DNA from 3 places in the Streptomyces sp. NPDC051582 genome. Region 1 is predicted to be linked to each of the others. Evidence: riboswitches for the same ligand, from Rfam matches in the RefSeq annotation. Region 1 holds a riboswitch; each other region holds the start of a gene.
The links. A riboswitch is a leader RNA that binds a small molecule or an ion and turns the genes downstream of it on or off. The one in region 1 is predicted to bind thiamine pyrophosphate.
Positions count from the first base shown of each region.

Region 2: another riboswitch for thiamine pyrophosphate. It lies ahead of thiC (phosphomethylpyrimidine synthase ThiC); the one in region 1 lies ahead of thiO (glycine oxidase ThiO).
Region 3: another riboswitch for thiamine pyrophosphate. It lies ahead of AB0M92_RS05950 (thiamine ABC transporter substrate-binding protein); the one in region 1 lies ahead of thiO (glycine oxidase ThiO).

Region 1 is NZ_JBFAZJ010000018.1:79,891-86,541, reverse strand. Features, by position in the region: gene pknB (Stk1 family PASTA domain-containing Ser/Thr kinase) at 1-1,184, opposite strand, end outside; gene AB0M92_RS23325 (thiazole synthase) at 1,411-2,205, opposite strand; gene thiS (sulfur carrier protein ThiS) at 2,211-2,411, opposite strand; gene thiO (glycine oxidase ThiO) at 2,408-3,661, opposite strand; TPP riboswitch at 3,659-3,771, opposite strand; gene AB0M92_RS23310 (FAD-dependent oxidoreductase) at 3,876-5,096, shown strand; gene AB0M92_RS23305 (Rv2175c family DNA-binding protein) at 5,250-5,615, shown strand; gene thiE (thiamine phosphate synthase) at 5,680-6,321, shown strand; gene metF (methylenetetrahydrofolate reductase [NAD(P)H]) at 6,414-6,651, shown strand, end outside.
Region 2 is NZ_JBFAZJ010000026.1:26,893-33,543, forward strand. Features, by position in the region: gene AB0M92_RS28705 (helix-turn-helix domain-containing protein) at 1-563, shown strand, start outside; gene AB0M92_RS28710 (SsgA family sporulation/cell division regulator) at 661-1,110, shown strand; gene AB0M92_RS28715 (YibE/F family protein) at 1,187-2,599, opposite strand; TPP riboswitch at 2,672-2,817, shown strand; gene thiC (phosphomethylpyrimidine synthase ThiC) at 2,812-4,599, shown strand; gene AB0M92_RS28725 (glycosyltransferase) at 4,703-5,833, opposite strand; gene AB0M92_RS28730 (hypothetical protein) at 6,066-6,651, shown strand, end outside.
Region 3 is NZ_JBFAZJ010000003.1:85,003-91,653, forward strand. Features, by position in the region: gene AB0M92_RS05940 (ABC transporter ATP-binding protein) at 1-964, opposite strand, end outside; gene AB0M92_RS05945 (iron ABC transporter permease) at 964-2,646, opposite strand; gene AB0M92_RS05950 (thiamine ABC transporter substrate-binding protein) at 2,622-3,719, opposite strand; TPP riboswitch at 3,804-3,913, opposite strand; gene rlmN (23S rRNA (adenine(2503)-C(2))-methyltransferase RlmN) at 3,972-5,084, opposite strand; gene AB0M92_RS05960 (phosphatidate cytidylyltransferase) at 5,246-6,310, opposite strand; gene frr (ribosome recycling factor) at 6,310-6,651, opposite strand, start outside.

The DNA of each region.
Region 1 (6,651 bases):
TGCGCCTCGGTCTTCCCGAGCAGGTTGGGGACCTTGGTGAACTGGCCGGCGTTGATGTACCAGACCCCGGTGCCGAGACCGAGCGCGAGCAGGACGCCGGCGATGACGAGCAGGGTGCCGCGGCGCGGTCGCCGCGATCGGCCCGGTCGCGGCGGCAGCGGCGCCTCGGCGCGGGCCTGGGACAGGCTCTGCGCGGGCGTGGCCTCCGGGCGCTCCAGCCGGGACGTCCGGTTCACGGGCTGCTGCGCCGTGACGGGCCGCGGGATCACGCTGGTGCGGTCCTCGGCGGCGCCCCGCTGCTCGGCCCGCGCCTGCGGCGGCACCGCGTCCAGCTCTGCGTCGCCGAGCAGCGCGCGGGCGTCGAGCGTCAGCCCGAGCAGCCCGGCGGCGTCGGTGGGCCGCAGCTCCGGATCGCGGGAGGTGGCGTACGTCACGAGCTGGTCCAGGATGCCGGGCAGCCCCGGAACGGCGGCCGACGGGGGCGGCACGTCCTCGTGGAGGTGCTGGTAGAGCACCTGGGCGGGGGTGCCGCCGGTGTGCGGCTTGGAGCCGGTGAGCATCTCGTACAGGACGACGCCGCAGGCGTAGACGTCCACGCGGGTGTCGGTGGCGCCGTTCTCGATCTGCTCCGGGGCGAGGTAGGAGACGGTGCCGAGGACGGCGCCGGTGGTGCTGGTGACGGTGTCGACGCTGCGGACCAGGCCGAAGTCCGCGACCTTGACCCGGCCGTCGTCGCCGATCAGGACGTTCTCGGGCTTCATGTCGCGGTGTACGAACCCGGCGCGGTGGGCGGCGCCGAGGGCGGCCAGGACCGGCTCCAGGATGTCGAGGGCCGCGCGGGGCTGGAGCGCGCCGCGCTCGCGGAGCACGTCGCGCAGCGTGCAGCCGGAGACGTACTCCATGGCCAGGTACGTGTACGGCCCGTCGGTGCCCTGGTCGAAGACGGCGACGACGTTGGGGTGCGCGAGGCGGGCGACGGACTTGGCCTCGCGGATGAAGCGGTCGACGAAGCCGGCGTCGGCGGCGAGCGCCGGGTGCATCACCTTGAGTGCGAGCACGCGGTCGAGGCGGGTGTCGACGGCCCGGTAGACCGTCGCCATGCCGCCGGCCGCGATGCGCGCGTCGACGCGGTAGCGGCCGTCGAGTGTCTGCCCGACGAGGGGGTCATCCAGGGTCGTATCCACCCGGCGATTCTACGAGCGTCCGTGCTGCCGCCGACCAGGGGCCGGTGAGGTTGCAGCGCAGCTGTGACGTGGGAGGCGCCGCGCGGGGTGCCCCTGCCTGCGGCGCAGCCGTGAGACGAGGCAGCGGCCCGGGGCCCGCGGCGAGCGCCCACGCTCTCCCCCCGCCCCGCCCGGGGGCGAGGGGGGACGGTGGGCACGCGTCGTGAGTTCCCGTACCCCCGCCACCTCAGAACGCCGGGCGTTCCGGGTCCAGGGCGGCTCGGCCCTCGGTGGGGGAGGAGGCTTCCGCGAAGCGGCGCTGGGGGATGCGGCCCGCACGGTGGGCCAGCCGGCCCGCCGACACCGCGTCGCGCATGGCAGCCGCCATCAGGACCGGGAACTGGGCCCGGGTCACCGCCGAGGCGAGCATCACCGCCGCGCACCCCAGCTCCATCGCCAGCGCCACGTCCGAGGCCGTGCCCGCCCCCGCGTCCAGGATCACCGGGACCCCGGCCCGCTCCGCGATCAGCTCGAAGTTGTGCGGGTTGCGGATCCCCATCCCCGACCCGATCGGCGACCCCAGCGGCATGATCGCCGCGCAGCCCACGTCCTCCAGCTTGCGGGCGAGGACCGGGTCGTCATTCGTGTAGGGGAGGACGGTGAAGCCCTCGTCCACCAGGGTCTCCGCCGCGTCCAGCAGCTCCACCCCGTCGGGCAGCAGCGTCCGTTCGTCCGCCACCACCTCCAGCTTGATCCAGTCGGTGCCCAGCGCCTCCCGCGCCAGGCGCGCGGTCAGCACGGCCTCGCCCGCCGTGAAGCACCCCGCCGTGTTCGGGAGTACGGAGATGCCCAGTTTCGTCAGCACCGACAGGACGGAGCCCTGCACCGTCGGGTCCAGCCGCCGCATGGCCACCGTGGTGAGCTCCGTACCGGACGCGACCAGCGCCCGTTCCAGGACGTCCAGGCTCGGCGCCCCGCCCGTGCCCATGATCAGGCGGGACGAGAAGGTCCGGCCGGCCAGCTGAAAGGCGTCGTCAGCCATCGCGCTCAGCCCCCCTGGACCGCGGTGAGGACCTCGACCCGGTCGCCCTCGCCCACCGGTGTGAGCGGCCACTGCCCGCGCGGGACGACGGTCTCGTTCAGTGCGGCCGCCACGCCGGACGGAGCCGCGGTCAAGGTGGCGACCACCGCGTCGAGGGTGGTGCCGGCCGCGATCTCGCGCGGCTCGCCGTTGACGGAGATGGTCATGCGTACGACTCCTGACGTGCGGCGGAGAACCGGCGCGGGGTGAACGGGCGGGCGATCTCCGGCACCGTGCCGGTGGTCAGCAGCTCCGCCATCACGTCGCCGGTGAGCGGGGTCAGCAGCACCCCGTTGCGGTAGTGCCCGGTGGCCAGGTGCAGGCCGGGCAGTTCGGTCGGGCCGAGCAGCGGGGCGTTGTCCGGGGACCCGGGCCGCAGTCCGGCCCGGGTCTCGGTCAGCGGCAGTTCGGTGATGCCGGGCACCAGCTCGTGGGCGTCGCGCAGGAGTTCGTAGACCCCGCCCGCGGTGACGGTGGTGTCCCAGCCGAGTTCCTCGCTGGTGGCCCCGATGACGAGCTCGCCGTTCTCGCGCGGCACCAGGTAGACGTGGCTGCCGCGCACCACCGCCCGCACCGTCCGCGAGAGGAACGGCGCGTACGCCGCCGGCACCGCGAGCCGCAGCACCTGGCCCTTCACGGGCCGTACGGGAGGCAGCGCCTGCGGCGGTACGCCGGCCAGCCGGCCGCTGAGCGAGCCCGCGGCCAGCACCACCTGGTCGGCGCGCAGCTCCGTACCGTCGTCGAGCCGTACGCCGACGGCCCGGTCGGCGGCGGTCAGCAGCCGCTCCGCGGCCGCCCGGCGGATCTCCACCCCGGCGCGCTCGCACGCGGCCAGCAGCGCGGCCGCCAGCCGGCGCGGATCGACCTGGTGGTCGCCGTCCACGCGCAGGCCGCCCCGTACACCCGGCGCCAGCATGGGCTCCAGGCGGCGGCACTCGCGGCCGGTGAGCCATTCGGACTCCAGGCCGCAACGGCGCTGGAGGGCGTGCAGTTCACGCAGGTGCAGCCGGTCGTCGGCGTCGAGGGCGACGGCGAGCGTGCCGCAGGCCCGGTAGCCGATGTCCATCCCGCCGCTGGCCTCGGCCAGCTCGGCGGCGAACTCCGGGTAGCGGGCCGCGGAGGCGAGGTTGAGTCCCAGCAGGGTCTCCTCGCCGTAGTGCAGCTCCGTGACGGCGGCGAGCATGCCGGCCGCGACCTGCGCGGCGCCGCCGCCGGGCGCCGGGTCGGCGAGTACGGTCCGCAGTCCGTGCCGGGCCGCCCGCCAGGCGGTGACCAGGCCGATGATCCCGCCCCCGACGACGAGGACGTCGGACCCGGAGGACGCGGAGGACCCGGAGGATCCCGAGGACCCGGGGGATCCGGCGGAGCCCGCGGCCCCCGGGGATCCCGGATCGGATCCGTTCAGAGATGAGTGCATGGGCGTCCAGCCCCTCCCTTCGCCGGCATGACCCGGATCAGGTTCGTACGGTCGGAGGCCGCTCAGCCTCCCTCTCAGCCCGGTGCGCCCGGACTCCCGCGATAGGTACGGGCGCCAGCCTAACCCCGCCGCCGGGGGCGGGTAAGGCTGCCTCCCCGGCGACCGCGCCGAGCCGCTGTTCCTGACGAAGCGTCAGATCGCTAGGCTGGGCGGTGTGAGCGAGCAGACGGAACAGACTCAGAGCGGCGTCGTCATCGTCGGCGCCGGAATGGCCGGGGTGCAGACCGCGGTCGCGCTGCGGGAGCAGGGGTGGCGCCGCCCGATCACCCTGCTGGGCGCCGAACCCCACCAGCCGTACGACCGGCCGCCGCTGTCGAAGGCGGTGCTGCTCGGCAAGGCCGAGGACTCCGCGTTCGACGTGGACTTCGAGGGGCTCGGCATCGTGCTCCGGCTCGGGGTGGAGGTCACCGGACTGCGGGCCGCCGAGCGCGAGCTGGACACCGAGGCGGGGCCGGTCCCGTACGACGTCCTCGTCCTGGCGACCGGCGCCGAACCGCTGACCCTGCCCGGGTCCGAGGGCGTACCCGGCGTGCACCTGCTGCGCACCCTGGACGACGCGGCCCGGCTGCGGCCGGTGCTGGCGAGCGCTCCGGCGACCGTGGTGGTCGGCGCGGGCTGGATCGGCGCGGAATTCGCCACCGCGGCGCGCGAGGCGGGCTGCGCGGTCACCGTCGTCGAGGCGGCCGACCGGGTGCTGGCCGGGGCGCTGCCCGCGGAGGTCGCGGCCCCCATGGCCCACTGGTACGAGCAGGCCGGGGCCGCGCTGCTGACCGGCGCCAAGGTCTCCTCGGTGGAGTCCGGGCGGGTCCTGCTCGCGGACGGGCGGGAGCTGCCGGCGGGCGCGGTGGTCGTCGGCATCGGGGCCCGGCCGGCGACCCGGTGGCTGGCGGGCTCGGGGGTGGAGCTCGGGCCGGAGGGCGCGGTCACCGCGGACGAGTACCTGCGGACCGGCCTGCCCGATGTGTACGCGGTCGGCGACTGCGCGTCGTTCCCGTCGGCCCGCTACGGGGCGCGGCTGCTGGTCCACCACTGGGACAACGCCCTCCAGGGGCCGCGGGTGGTCGCGGCGAACGTCGTGGCGGGCAAGGCGCTCCAGGTCTACGACCCGGTGCCGTACTTCTGGTCGGAGCAGTTCGGGCGGTTCGTCCAGTACGCGGGCCACCACGCGGGCGCCGACGAGCTGGTGTGGCGCGGGGACCCCGCCGAGGCGGGCTGGTCGGTGTGCTGGCTGCGGGACGGGGCGCTGGCCGCGGTCCTGGCGGTCGGCAGGCCGCGGGACCTGGCGCAGGGGCGGAAGCTGATCGAGACGGGCGCCCCGGTGGACCCGGCCAGGGTCGCCGATCCCGCGGTTCCGCTGAAGTCGGCGCTGGTCTAGGCAGTGGGCCGGACGGCGGGCCGGGCGGTGGGCCAGCCGATGCTCCCGGCGCTGGTCCCGCACCCCGCCCGGACCCCGCCCGGGCGGGGTCCGGGGACCCGGACGGGTCGGCCCGGGTACCGGGTGTCAGTCCGAGGTGGCAGGCTTGTGCCCGTGACCGAGATTGACGCAAAGATCGACGCCCTTGTCCCCGCCTGGCTGTACGTACCCGACATCGCCGAGATGCTCGACATCGAAGTGACCCGGGTCCGCCAGCTGGTCAAGGAAGGTCAGCTGATCGCCGTACGCCGGGGCGAGAACCGTTCGCTCCAGGTGCCCGCCCCCTTCATCGACGGCGACAAGATCGTCAAGGGCCTGCCCGGCCTGCTGACCGTGCTCCGCGACGACGGCTTCTCCGACGAGGAGATCCTGGAGTGGATGTTCACCCCGGACCCGACCCTGCCCGGCACCCCCGCGCAGGCGCTGAGCGAGAATCGCGGCACGGAGGTGAAGCGCCGCGCTCAGGCGCTCGCCCTCTGACCGGCTGATCCACCGGCGTACGGGCCCGCCCGGGCCCGTACGCCACCACCAGGGGGGAACACCCATGCAGCAGCTGTCCGACGCCCGGCTCTACCTGTGCACGGACGCCCGCAAGCGGCAGGGGGACCTCTCCGGGTTCCTCGACGCGGTCCTGGCCGGCGGCGTCGACATCGTCCAGCTGCGCGACAAGGGCATGGAGGCCGGCGAGGAGCTCGAACACCTCCAGGTGTTCGCCGAGGCCGCGCGCCGGCACGGCAAGCTCCTCGCGGTGAACGACCGCGCCGACGTCGCCCACGCCATCGGCTCCGACGTCCTGCACCTGGGCCAGGGCGACATCCCGGTGCCCGCCGCCCGCGCGATCCTCGGCGAGTCCGTGCTCGTCGGCCGTTCCTGCCACGCCGAGTCCGAGGTCGACGCCGCCGTCGCCGAGCCGGGCGTGGACTACTTCTGCACCGGCCCCTGCTGGCCCACCCCCACCAAGCCCGGCCGGTACGCGCCCGGGCTCGGGCTGGTCCGGTACGCGGCCTCGCTGGCCCCCGCCCGCCCCTGGTTCGCCATCGGCGGCATCGACGCCGGCAACCTCGACGAGGTCCTCGACGCCGGAGCCACCCGCATCGTGGTCGTCCGCGCGCTCACCGAGGCCTCCGACCCGGGCGCGGCCGCCGCCGACCTGGCCAAGCGGGTCCGGGAGCGCGTTTCCGCCTAACGGAACACCGGCCGCCCGTGCAGGTGTCCAAAAACGTGTCCAAAAGGCGGACACGGCTTCGGGGACCGCGAAGGCACGTCTAACCTGCCCGTATGGCCCTTGGTACCGCTTCCACCCGTACGGACCGTGCACGCACGGTCCGCGACCTGCTGGCGTCCGGGGGCAAGTCGTACTCCTTCGAGTTCTGGGCCCCCAAGACGGAGAAGGGCGAGCGCAACCTCTGGAACGCGCTGCGCCGGATCGAAGCCGTGGGCCCGAGCTTCGTGTCCGTCACCTACGGGGCCGGCGGCTCCACCCGCGGCGGCACCGTCAAGGCCACCCAGCAGATCG
Region 2 (6,651 bases), on a different contig from region 1:
TGCTCGGCGCAGCCGCCGGGCGGCTGGCGGGCGGCGGACTGCAGCAGAAACGTCGCAGCATGATCCTCGACTCCCTCGCGCACTTCCGCGACGCGGTCGGGGCCCCCGTCTATTTCGCCGTGTTCCGCGAGGGCGAGATCGAGTTGGTGGGCGTCTCGGACACCCCGGCCAGCCCCGCCGTCGAGGAGTGGGCGGATTTCCGTGCGACCGGCCACGCGCACGCCATCGGGCAGTGCCTGCTGGCCCAACTCGATGAGAAGACGCGCAGGGACTACTACGAGCGGCACCCGGTCGAGGCCGTCACCCAGTACACCGTCCGGGACCAGAGCGCCCTCGAACATCGAATCGGCTCTCTCGGGCGCATGGAGCCGGTTACGGAGCGTCAGGAATATGCGCTGGGCACGGTGTGTGCAGCCATCCCCATCACCGCGGGCGATACCGCCGCAACCATGGCGATTTCTCTCCCTTTGCACCAGGAGAAACGGTTGCTGTATGTGGTCGATCGACTACGGAGTGAAGTAGGCGCGCTGTTGAGCACCCTCTCGTTCTCTATCAGTATCTGAAAACTCACTCCTTGTGATCTGCATGAGCTTCCACCACCCTTGTCAAGAGGGCCCTGGGGGATCATTCCTGGCCACTTCCACTACAGCGGGGTAGTCCATGCGCGAGTCGGTACAGGCAGAGGTCATGATGAGCTTCCTCGTTTCCGAGGAGCTCTCCTTCCGGATCCCGGTGGAACTCCGGTACGACACCCGGGACCCCTACGCAGTGCGTCTGACGTTCCACCTTCCCGGAGACGCCCCCGTGACCTGGGCGTTCGGCCGGGAGCTGCTCCTCGACGGCATCAACAAGCCGTGCGGTGACGGCGACGTGCACATCGCCCCCACCGATCCCGAGGAACTGTCCGACGTCCACATCCGGCTCCAGGTCGGCAGCGACCGGGCCCTGTTCCGCGCCGGTGCGGCGCCGCTCGTCGCGTTCCTCGACCGTACCGACCGGCTTGTTCCGCTCGGTCAGGAGCGAAACCTCGGCGACTTCGAGGAGAACCTCGACGAGGCGCTGGACCGGATCCTGGCCGAGTCCCGGCAGAACGAGCAGAACGCCGGCTGAGCGGGCGGACCCGACGAGCCGAGCCGGCCGACCGCACGCGCCGAGTCGCCCCGGGCCCCCGAGCCGCCCGGGCCGCTCAGCGCTTGCGCCGCCGGCCCCGGCCGCCGCGGACCGGCCCCGAGGCCGCCGCTCCGGCCGGGGAGCCCGGCCGGTCGGCGGACACCACCAGCGCCGCGAGCGCGGTGGTCACCGGGACCGAGGCGACCAGGCCGATCGACCCGACCAGAGTGCGTACGATCTCTTCCGCGACCAGTTCGCTGTTGGCCACCGAACCCATACTGCTGTTCGCGATCGAGAACAGCAGCAGCAGCGGAAGCGCTGCGCCCGCGTAGGCCAGCACCAGCGTGTTGACCACCGAGGCGATGTGGTCGCGGCCGATCCGGATGGCCGCGCGGTACAGGGCGCGGGGCCCCATCGACGAGTCGGCCTGGTGGAGTTCCCAGACCGCCGACGTCTGGGTGACCGTCACGTCGTCGAGCACGCCCAGCGATCCGATGATCACGCCCGCGAGCAGCAGACCGCTCATGTCGATGTCCGGGTAGAGCCCGTGGATGAGCCCGGTGTTGTCGTCGGTGTTGCCGCTGAGGAACGCCCAGTCGACGAATGCCGAGCCGAGCAGCCCGATCAGCAGCAGCGAGACGAGTGTGCCGAGGACGGCGACGGACGTACGAGCGCTCAGGCCATGGCACATGTACAGCGCGATGAGCATGATGGCGCTGGCTCCGACGACCGCGACGACCAGTGGGTTCGAGCCTTGGAGGATCGCCGGGAGGATGAACAGGGTCAGCACGCCGAAGCTGACGACCAGCGCGATCAGCGCGAACAGGCCCCGCATCCGTCCGACGACGACCACGGCCACGGCGAAGATGCCGGCCAGCACCGCCAGCGGGAGCTTGCGGTTCACGTCGACCACGGAGTACTGGAGGTCCCGGGGCGCGTCCGGCGCGTACGCGACGACGACCTCCTGGTCCTTCTCCAGTTGCCTTGGTGCGCCCGGCTGGACGATCTCGATGAACGTCCGGCCCTTGTCCGGACCGGTGCCGACCTCGATGGTGGCCTTCTTGCAGTCGCCGGTCTGCTGGGCCTGGGCCTCACGGCCCTCCGGGGTGGTGGCGTTCCCGGTGGTCGGCACCTGCGAGGCGTTCACCGATTTGCAGTCGACCTGTGCGAGCCCGACGACCCGGCCCTGCTGGGTCTGCCGGTCGAAGCCCACCCCGGAGCGCTCGTGGGCGGGCGCTCCGCCCGGCCAGAGAACCACCATGCCGACGAAGACGGCCACGGCGAAGGGGATCAGGACCGCCGCGATGACCTTGCGCAGGTGCTTCGAGACGGGAGCCGCCGGTCCGTGGCCGTGGGAATGACCGTGGGAGTGGCCCTGGGCCGGGATCTGGTCGTGCCGGTGGTCGTCGTGCCCGTGGCCCACATGCGCGTGGTCGCTGTGACCCGTGGGCTCGGTGGGCTGGGTGGGGGGCTGCGGCGAGGACGTCACCGGCAGATCATCGCAAGAGTTCAGGGGGCCCACTGTTCAGCACGCCACAAATGACGCTAGCGTGGGGGCACCTTTGCACAACGCGGGAGCTCGGAGCACCGGGCTGAGAGGGCGCTGATCACCGTACGCGCAGCACAGATGCGTACGGGAAGAGGCTGCGTCGACCGCCGAACCTGTTACCGGGTAATGCCGGCGTAGGGAGATCAGGTCTCATGACCATTCAGGACGCACGCACGCCTGCCGTCAGCCAGGACGACGCCGACCGGACCGAGCGCCAGCCGGGCTGGCACAAGGGCTACGTGGCGGGCTCCCGCCCCGACATCCGGGTGCCGGTCCGTCAGGTCCACCTCACCAACGGCAAGGACGTGACGCTCTACGACACGTCCGGGCCGTACACCGACCCTCAGATCGAGACCGACGTGCGGCGCGGCCTGCCGCCGCTGCGCGAGAACTGGATCATCAGCCGCGGCGACACCGAGGAGTACGCGGGCCGCCCCGCGCGCCCCGAGGACGACGGCATCAAGCACACCTCGCCCCGAGGTGGCCTCAAGAACCTCGACGCGGTCTTCCCGGGGCGTCCGCGCCAGCCCCGCCGGGGCCGGGACGGCGCCGCCGTCACGCAGCTCGCGTACGCCCGCCGCGGTGAGATCACCCCGGAGATGGAGTACGTCGCGATCCGCGAGAACGTCTCCCCCGAGGTCGTCCGTGAGGAGATCGCCGCAGGTCGCGCGGTGCTTCCCGCGAACGTGAACCACCCCGAGATCGAGCCGATGATCATCGGTAAGCGATTCCTGGTGAAGGTCAACGCCAACATCGGCAACTCCGCGGTCACCTCCTCCATCGAGGAGGAGGTCGACAAGATGACCTGGGCGACCAAGTGGGGCGCCGACACGGTCATGGACCTCTCGACCGGCCGCAACATCCACACCACCCGCGAGTGGGTGCTGCGCAACTCCCCGGTCCCGATCGGCACCGTGCCGCTGTACCAGGCGCTGGAGAAGGTCGACGGCCGCGCCGAGGACCTGACCTGGGAGATCTACAAGGACACGGTCATCGAGCAGGCGGAGCAGGGCGTCGACTACATGACGGTCCACGCCGGCGTGCTGCTCCCGTACGTGCCGCTGACCGCCCGCCGCAAGACCGGCATCGTCTCCCGCGGCGGTTCGATCATGGCCGCCTGGTGCCTGGCGCACCACAAGGAGAACTTCCTCTACACGAACTTCGAGGAGCTCTGCGAGATCCTCGCGACGTACGACGTCACGTACTCGCTCGGCGACGGCCTGCGCCCCGGCTCCATCGCGGACGCCAACGACGCAGCGCAGTTCGCGGAGCTGAAGACGCTGGGCGAGCTGAACACGATCGCCAAGCGGCACAACGTGCAGACCATGATCGAGGGCCCGGGCCACGTCCCGATGCACAAGATCAAGGAGAACATCGACCTCCAGCAGGAGATCTGCGAGGAGGCGCCGTTCTACACGCTCGGCCCGCTGACCACGGACGTCGCCCCGGCGTACGACCACATCACCTCGGGCATCGGCGCCGCGATGATCGCCTGGTGGGGCACCGCGATGCTCTGCTACGTCACGCCGAAGGAGCACCTGGGCCTGCCCAACCGTGACGACGTGAAGACCGGCGTCATCACGTACAAGATCGCCGCTCACGCGGCCGACCTGGCCAAGGGCCACCCGGGCGCCCAGGAATGGGACGACGCCCTGTCGGACGCGCGGTTCGAGTTCCGCTGGGAGGACCAGTTCAACCTGGCCCTCGACCCGGACACGGCCCGCGAGTTCCACGACGAGACGCTCCCGGCCGAACCGGCCAAGACCGCGCACTTCTGCTCGATGTGCGGTCCGAAGTTCTGCTCGATGAAGATCTCCCAGGACATCCGCCGTGAGCACGGCGGCGACCTGAAGGCCGATGAGATCGAGGCGGGCATGGCGGAGAAGTCCGCCGAGTTCGCCGCGAGCGGGAACCGGGTCTACCTCCCGCTGGCGGACTGACCCGCCCATGACGGCCGGCGCTGCTCTGGGGAGGATGAGGGGGCTTCCCAGAGCAGTGTCCCGGCATGCGCCCGCACGGACGCACGCCGCGCGGCGGTGGGGGTCAGACCTTCGCGTCGCGCGATGTTTCACGTGAAACAGGGACGGCCGGCCCGCTGCGGGCCACCGCGAAACCGCGATTGGCCTCTGTCTGGCGACGATACGGCTCGGGCAGGTCGGGCAGGGCCAGCAGTCGGTCGCAGGCGCGCAGTGAGGCTTGCACGTCCCCCACCCAGTACGCGGTGATGGAGTGCTCGAAGAGCAGCCCCCACCGGTACACCCATGGCTGGACGAACAGCAGGTCCGGAGGGACCGGGCGGTCCAGCACCGCCGAGGTGATCGCGTGGGCCGTGTGGTGGCGCCCCAGCACCCTGAGCCTGGAGGCGAGTTCGTAGCAGGCTTCCAGCCGGGTGGGCCGGGACTCCCAGGCCTGCGAAAGGGCGTCCATGGCGGCGGGCCAGTCGCCGGACTCGGCGCTCAGGACTCCGGCCTGGAGCAGCGCGTAGTAGGCCTCCTCGGCCCAGCCGCCCATGGCTGCGCGGCGTCGGTAGAGCCGGATCGCCGCGGCGGTGTCGCCCATGTCCCGCATCGTCTGGGCGAGGTAGAAGACCGTCCTGGTGTTGGAGGGGTCCTTTTCGAGTTCGGCGCCGAGCAAGCGGGCATCACGTTCGAACTTGTCGTGCCGGGAGCCCCCGTCCGCGTGGTCTTCGATGAACAGCGCGTCGAGGTTCTCCTGGAATCCGGGACGCTCGTCGTACTCCCCGGGGGCGTCGCAGGTCAGGTACTCGTGGGTGACGCCCTCGTACCGCCAGGGGAGGTCACCCCGGACCAGCCGCTTGATGCGGTACTCCGTCGTGCCCTCGTGGCGCAACATGTACGACTGCGCGGTGAGCGGGGGCAGCGGGCCGGTGCGGCGCAGGACGAGGTCGGCGTCGAGGAGGAGCAGGTAGTCGGCCTTGCCGCGGGCATGCGCGATGTTGAGACTGCGATTGTGCCCGAAGTCGGTCCAGGGTTCCTCGTGGAGCTCGCCGGGGATGCCGCGCAGGGCGCTCCGGATCAGCTCCTGGGTGCCGTCGGTGGACCCGGTGTCGGAGATGACCCAGGTATCGATGAGGTCCCGTACCGAGTCGAGGCAGCGCTCGATGACGGCGGACTCGTTCTTCACGATCATGCAGAGGCAGATGGTCGGCTTCACGGCCGCTGACCCTAGGGACGGGGCCGGGCGGCCCGTGGGCGCCGCGCCGGGGTGCGGCCCCGGGTGGCTCCCTCCTGCACCGCCAAGTGGCTGCGCGCGCTGGTCCGATTTGCTGACAGGCGGGCGCGGCGAGGTGGCGCACGGGGCACCGGTCTTCAGGATGACCCGCGGGTCCGGTCACCTGTCCGGACTCCGAGCGATCATTCGATCCGGTGTGTGCGAGGAGCGGTACATGAGTTCTGAGGACAGGGCCCGATCCATCCTGGGGCCCCTGCCCCGAAGGGCCGGCTGGCTGGCGGGAGGCACCTTCGCCTCCGTCGCGCTGGTTCTGGCGAGCATTGCGGCCCCGGCCGCGGCTGGCGCCACGCAGCCGACGGGGACGGTGGTGACCGGTGGTGGTGGTGACCACTGCAAGCAGCGCCCCAACAAGAAGGCGATGAGCCCGGCCGGGCAGTCGGGGAACGACAAGTGCAAGTCCGGCACGCCCGGACCGAGGGGTCCGCGCGGCCCCAAGGGCCACACCGGAGCAACCGGCCCGACCGGTCCGACGGGTTCCACGGGTGCCACGGGTTCAACCGGCCCGACGGGCGCGACCGGCTCCACGGGTGCCACGGGCCCCACCGGCCCGGCGACCGGCGTGACCGGTCCGACGGGCCCCACGGGATCGATGGGCATTCCGGGTCTGACCGGCTCCACCGGCGCGACGGGCTCCACGGGCCCGACGGGCCCCACGGGTGCCACCGGCGCCACGGGCCCGACCGGCGCGAGGGGTGCCAGCGGTCAGTGCTTCGACGTGGACTCGATCCGTCCCGCAGCCT
Region 3 (6,651 bases), on a different contig from region 1:
CCCCGGCCAGCCCGCACTCCGCCTCCAGCTCCGGCCCGGCCTCCGGACGCAACCGCAGCGCGACGTGCGTCCCGCGAAACGTCCGCGAAAGCACCTCACACCGCAGCCCCGCTGCCGCCGGCACCACCCCGGCCGGACGGATCAGAAGGTTCTGCTCCCCCTCCGGCGACCCGACCGGCACCTGCACCTTCCCCCACGCCGTCACCGCGGCCCCGTCCGCCACCACGGCCGCGATGACGTTCTCGAAGCCGAGGAAGCGCGCCACGAACTCCGAGGCCGGCCGCTGCCACACCTCCAGCGGGGTCCCGGCCTGCGCGATCCGCCCCTCCCGCATCACCACCACCCGGTCGGCCAGCGCGAAGGCCTCCCCCTGGTCGTGGGTGACGGCCAGCACGGTGGTCCCGAGCCGGGAGAACAGCCCCCGCAGCTCCACCACCAGCCGCTCCCGAAGCCCGCGGTCCAGCTGCCCCAGCGGCTCGTCCAGCATCAGCAGCCTCGGCGACGGCGCCAGCGCCCGCGCCAGCGCGACCCGCTGCTGCTCACCGCCCGACAGCGAAGCCACCGAGCGTCCCCGGGCCCCGGGGAGCCCGACCAGCTCCAGCAACTCGGCGACCCGGGACTCCTGCGCCACACGTGCGGACCCCCGGGCCGAGCCCCGCATGCGCAGCCCGAACGCGACGTTGCCGCCCACGTCCCGGTGCGGGAACAACTGGTGGTCCTGGAACATCAGGCCGACCCCGCGCCGGTGCACCGGCACCCGCGCCTGGTCCGCCCCGCCCAGCAGGACCCGCCCCGCCGAAACCGGCTGGAGCCCGGCCACCACCCGCAGCAGCGTGGACTTGCCGCTTCCGCTGGGCCCGAGCACGCACACGATCTCGTGCTCGGCCACCTCCAGGTCGACCGCGTCGACGACGGCGCGCTCACCGAAGCGCACCGACACCCCGGCCAGTTCGAGCAACGTCATCAGAACTCTCCCGAGGTCTTGTCGGGGCGCAGCCGCTCCAGCACCAGCAGGGACACCGCGCACACCAGCATCAAAATCGTGCTCAGGGCCATCGCCTGCCCGTAGTTCAGCTCACCGGCCCGCCCCAGCAGCCGCGCCACGGCCACCGGCAGCGTCGGCCGGTCGGGCCGGGCGATGAAGACGGTCGCCCCGAACTCCCCCAGCGAGACGGCGAAGGCGAATCCGGCCGCGATCAGCAGCGCCCGCCGCACCAGCGGCAGGTCCACCTCCCGCCAGGCCCGCAGCGGGGAGGCCCCGAGCACCGCGGCGGCCTCGCGCAGCCGCCCGTCCACGGCGCGCAGCACCGGCAGCATGGTCCGTACGACGAAGGGCACGCCCACCAGCGCCTGCGCGAGCGGCACCAGGATCCACGAGGTCCGCAGGTCCAGCGGCGGCTCGTCCAGGGTGATCAGGAACCCGAAGCCGACGGTCACGGCCGACACCCCCAGCGGAAGCATCAGCAGCGCGTCGAACCCGCGCACGAACCGGCCCCCGCGCCGGGTCAGCGCCGCCGCCGCGAGCCCTCCGATCACCAGGGCTATGGCGGTGGCGGCGAGCGCGTACTGGAGGGAGTTCCAGATGGCCTCCAGCGGGGGCACCAGAAACGTTCCGCCACCCGCGCCCACGTCCTGGAGCGCCCGGTAGAAGCCGAACCCGTACCCGCCGGGCGCGTCGAGGGAGCGCTCCACCAGCACCGCCAGCGGAGCCACGATCAGCAGCGCCACCGTCAGCAGCACCCCGCCCAGCAGGGCCCGCTGCCCCGCCCCGTCGACCCGGTGCGCGGTGCGCGCCGGATCGACGAGCCGCAGGGCGGTCTCCCGCCGGCGCACCGTCCGGGCGTGGATTGCGAGGATCAGGCCGACCGCCACGAACTGGACCATCGTGAGGACGGCGGCCGTCGGCAGGTCCAGCAGCTGCGCGGTCTGCCGGTAGACCTCCACCTCCAAGGTGGCGTACGCGGGCCCGCCGAGGATCTGCACGACGCCGAAGGAGGTGAACGTGAACAGGAACACCATCAGCGAGGCCGCGGCCACCGCGGGCCCCAGCGCGGGCAGCGTCACCCGCCGCCACGCGGCGAACCGCCCGGCGCCGAGCACCCGGGCGGCCTCCTCCTGGCGCGGGTCCAGCTGCGCCCAGAGCCCTCCGACCGTCCGTACGACGACGGCGTAGTTGAAGAAGACGTGCGCGAGCAGGATCGCCCACACGGTGGTGTCCAGCCGGACGCCCCACAGCTCGTCCAGCAGCCCGCCCCGCCCGACCAGCGCCAGGAAGGCGGTGCCGACGACCACCGTCGGCAGCACGAACGGGACCGTGACCACCGCCCGCAGCAGCTGTTTGCCGCGGAACTCGAAGCGCGCGAAGACGTACGCGCCGGGGAGTGCGATCAGGAGCGTGAGCGCCGTGGACGCGAGCGCCTGCCAGGTGGTGAACCAGAGCACGTCGGCGATGTCCGGCCGGGCCAGCACCTCGCCGATCCGGCCGAACTGCCAGCCCTCGTCGGTCTTGATCCCGCGCCCGACGATCGCGGCCACGGGATAGGCGAAGAACAGCCCGAAGAAGGCGAGCGGTACGGCCATCAGCCCGAGCCGGACGGCCGTACCGCGCGCGCTCTCGCGTCCTACTTCACGACGAGCGAGGACCATGTCTTGACCCACTGCTCACGGTTCTTGGCGATGGTCTCGGGAGCCACGTTCTCGGGCTTCTCGACGACCACGCCGTGCTTCGTGAACAGCTCCGGCAGCTTCGCGTCCTTGACCACCGGGTTCACGAACATCTGGAGCGGCATGTCCTCCTGGAACTTCTTGCCCACCAGGAAGTCGAGGAGCGCCTTGCCGCCCTCCTCGTTCTTCGCGCCCTTGAGCAGGCCCGCGAACTCGACCTGGCGGAAGCAGGTGCCGGTGGACACGCCCGTGGGCGCCTCGGCCGGCTGCGGCTCGCCGTACAGGACCTCGACCGGCGGGCTGGAGGCGTACGAGACGACCAGCGGCCGGTCGCCCTTGGCCTTCTTGCCGCCCGCGGAGCCGGAGAAGCGCTCGTTGTACGCCTGCTCCCAGCCGTCGACCACCTCGACGCCGTTGGCCTTGAGCTTGCTCCAGTAGTCCTTCCAGCCTTCCTCGCCGTACTTGCCGACGGAGGCGAGGAGGAAGCCGAGGCCCGGCGAGGAGGTCGCCGCGTTCTCGGTGACCAGCAGGTTCTTGTACTCCGGCTTGACCAGGTCGTCCAGCGTCTGCGGCGGGGCGATCTTCTTGTCGGCGAAGTACGCCTTGTCGTAGTTGACGCAGATGTCGCCCGAGTCGATCGGGGTGACCCGGTGCTGCTTGTCGAGCACGTACTCGGGCTTCACGTCGGCCAGGCCCTTGACCTCGTACGGCGTGAAGATGCCGTTGTCGAGGGCGCGGGAGAGCAGCGTGTTGTCCACACCGAAGAACACGTCGCCGCGCGGCGAGCCCTTGGTGAGGATCTCCTGGTTGAGGGCGGCGCCCGCGTCCCCGGACTTCAGGACCTTGACGGTGTAGCCGCTCTGCTGCTCGAACTCCTTGAGGACCGTGTCGGTCACGTTGAAGGAGTCGTGCGAGACGAGCGTGACGGTCTTGGACTTCGGCGCGTCACTCGCGCCGGACGCGGACTCGTCCTTGGCGCCGCCGCACGCGCTGAGCGTGGCGACGCCGAGCGCGGCCGCGAGCGCAGCGCCCGCGAACTTCTTGGTGGTGCTCACTGGTGATTCCTCCTGGGAAGACCAGGAGAAGACGCGGCCCTGCCCGGCGCTCAGTGCGAGCGGTCGCCGGGCAGGGCGCAACAGCTTGAGTGATGACCGAACTTCCTACCCCGAATGACCGGGGCGAGGTTCAGAGGGTCTGCGGATGACGGTTACCGCACTCTCAGCGCTGTGGCGCTCCCCTGTCGGAATATGCAATTGGTTCGGCCACAGGGTACCCCGTGGCCGAATCGGGCCCGCGAAAAGCGCGGGCTAGCGCTCGGAGGCGGCCAGCTGGCCGCACGCGCCGTCGATCTCCTGGCCGCGGGTGTCCCGGACGGTCACCGGCACGCCGTGGCGGGCGATGGCCTCGACGAAGGCCTTCTCGTCCTCCGGACGCGAAGCGGTCCACTTCGAGCCCGGCGTCGGGTTCAGCGGGATCAGGTTGACGTGGACGCGCTTGCCCTTGAGCAGGCGGCCGAGGAGGTCGCCGCGCCAGGCCTGGTCGTTGATGTCGCGGATGAGGGCGTACTCGATGGAGATCCGGCGGCCGGACTTCTCGGCGTACTCCCAGGCCGCGTCCAGGACCTCGCGGACCTTCCAGCGGGTGTTCACGGGGACGAGGGTGTCGCGCAGCTCGTCGTCCGGCGCGTGCAGGGAGACCGCGAGGCGGCACTTGAAGCCCTCGTCGGCGAAGCGCAGCATGGCCGGGACCAGGCCGACGGTGGAGACGGTGATGCCGCGCTGCGACAGGCCGAGGCCGTCGGGCTCGGGGTCGGTGAGGCGGCGGATGGCGCCCACGACCCGCTTGTAGTTGGCCAGCGGCTCGCCCATGCCCATGAAGACGATGTTGGACAGCCGCGCCGGTCCGCCGGGGACCTCGCCGTCGCGCAGCGCCCGCATGCCGTCGACGATCTGGTGGACGATCTCGGCGGTGGACAGGTTGCGGTCCAGACCCGCCTGGCCGGTGGCGCAGAACGGGCAGTTCATGCCGCAGCCGGCCTGCGAGGAGATGCACATGGTGACCCGGTCGGGGTAGCGCATCAGCACGGACTCGACGAGCGTGCCGTCGTGCAGCTTCCACAGCGTCTTGCGCGTGGTGTCCTCGTCGCACGAGATGTGCCGGATGACGTTCATCAGCTCGGGCAGCAGCTCCTGCTGGAGCTTCTCCCGCGAGCCCGCCGGGATGTCGGTCCACTCGGCCGGGTCGTGCGCGTACCGGGCGAAGTAGTGCTGCGAGAGCTGCTTGGCCCGGAAGGGCTTCTCGCCGATCGCGGCGACCGCCTCGCGACGCTCCTCGGGGGTGAGGTCGGCGAGATGCCGGGGCGGCTTCTTGGCCCCGCGAGGGGCGACGAAGGTGAGCTCTCCCGGGACAGGGCGGGCCATGGCTGGTACTCCTCGTAAGACGAAAGGCGCGCCGCAGAAGCAGCGCGCCCTTCAAGAGTAACCGCCCGGACCCACCCAAAGCCTTCAGACGTACGTCGTCCCAGCTCAGCGGGGTTGCCCTGGTGAACCGCCCGCCGGCCGGAAGCCCAGGGGGCCCGGTTTCAGCCGGTGCCGACGAACGCGGCGAGCAGCAGCCACACCACCGGGGCGGTCGGCAGCAGGGAGTCGAGGCGGTCCATGATGCCGCCGTGGCCCGGCAGCAGCGTGCCCATGTCCTTGATGCCCAGGTCCCGCTTGATCATCGACTCGCCGAGGTCGCCCAGCGTGGCGCTGACCGCGACGGCGAGACCGAGCAGCAGGCCCTGCCACCAGACGCCCCCGTCGATCAGGAACTCCATGCAGAGCGCGCCGGCCGCCATCGCGAAGGCGACCGCGCCGAACAGCCCCTCGCGGGTCTTGCCGGGGCTGATGCGCGGCGCCAGCTTCGTCTTGCCGAAGCGCCAGCCCACCGCGTACGCCCCGGTGTCGCTGACCACGGTCAGCAGCAGGAAGGTGACCACGCGCTCGGGACCGTCGTCCGCGGTGAGCAGCATCGCGACGAAGGTGGCCAGGAAGGGCACGTAGAAGGCCGCGAAGACGCCTGCGGTGACGTCTTTGAGGTAGTCCTCGGGCGGTTCGGTCATCCGCCAGACGAGGACCGCCAGCGCCGTCAGGGCCATGGCCACCCAGGCGCCCTCGGCGCCCCGGACGTACCCGGCGATGACCATCGCGGCGCCGCCGACCGCGAGCGGGACGAGCGGGGCCTTGATGCCCTTCTTCTCCTGGAGCCGGGAGGTGAGCTCCCACAGGCCCACGACGACCGCGACGACGATGACGCCGACGAAGACCGCCTTGACGATGAACAGCGAAGCGAAGATCACCGCACCGAGGCCGACACCGACCCCTATGGCGGCACGCAGGTCTCGCCCCGCCCGCTTCTTCGGCGGGGGCGTGGCGTCCTGCGGTGCCTGCGAGGGCGGGGGGCTGGGCATGGGCTCCTGCGGCGGCGTCTCGGCGCGGAACGGGGGGCCGCCCTCGGCGGCCCCCCGATCGCGTGCTTCCCGGTCGTCGAAGTCACGGCCGGCGGCATCGGGCACGATGGGCATGGGCCGAGTGTGCGGGCCCACCAGCGCATCGTATGCGGGACCCGCCGGAACCGGCTCCGTGGCCCAGGGAGAGTCGTTCATCAGACCTCTAGGAGCTCGGATTCCTTGTGCTTCAGCAGCTCGTCCACCTGCGCGACGTACTTCGCGGTGGTGTCGTCGAGCTCCTTCTCGGCGCGGCGCACCTCGTCCTCGCCGGCTTCCTTGTCCTTGACGAGCTTGTCGAGGGCGTCCTTCGCCTTGCGGCGGACGGCGCGGATGGAAACCTTGGAGTCCTCGGCCTTGGTGCGCGCGACCTTGATGTACTCCTTGCGGCGGTCCTGCGTCAGCTCGGGGAAGGTCACCCGGATGATGCGGCCGTCGTTGCTCGGGTTGACACCGAGGTCGGAGTCGCGGATGGCCTGCTCGATGTTGCGCAGGGCGGA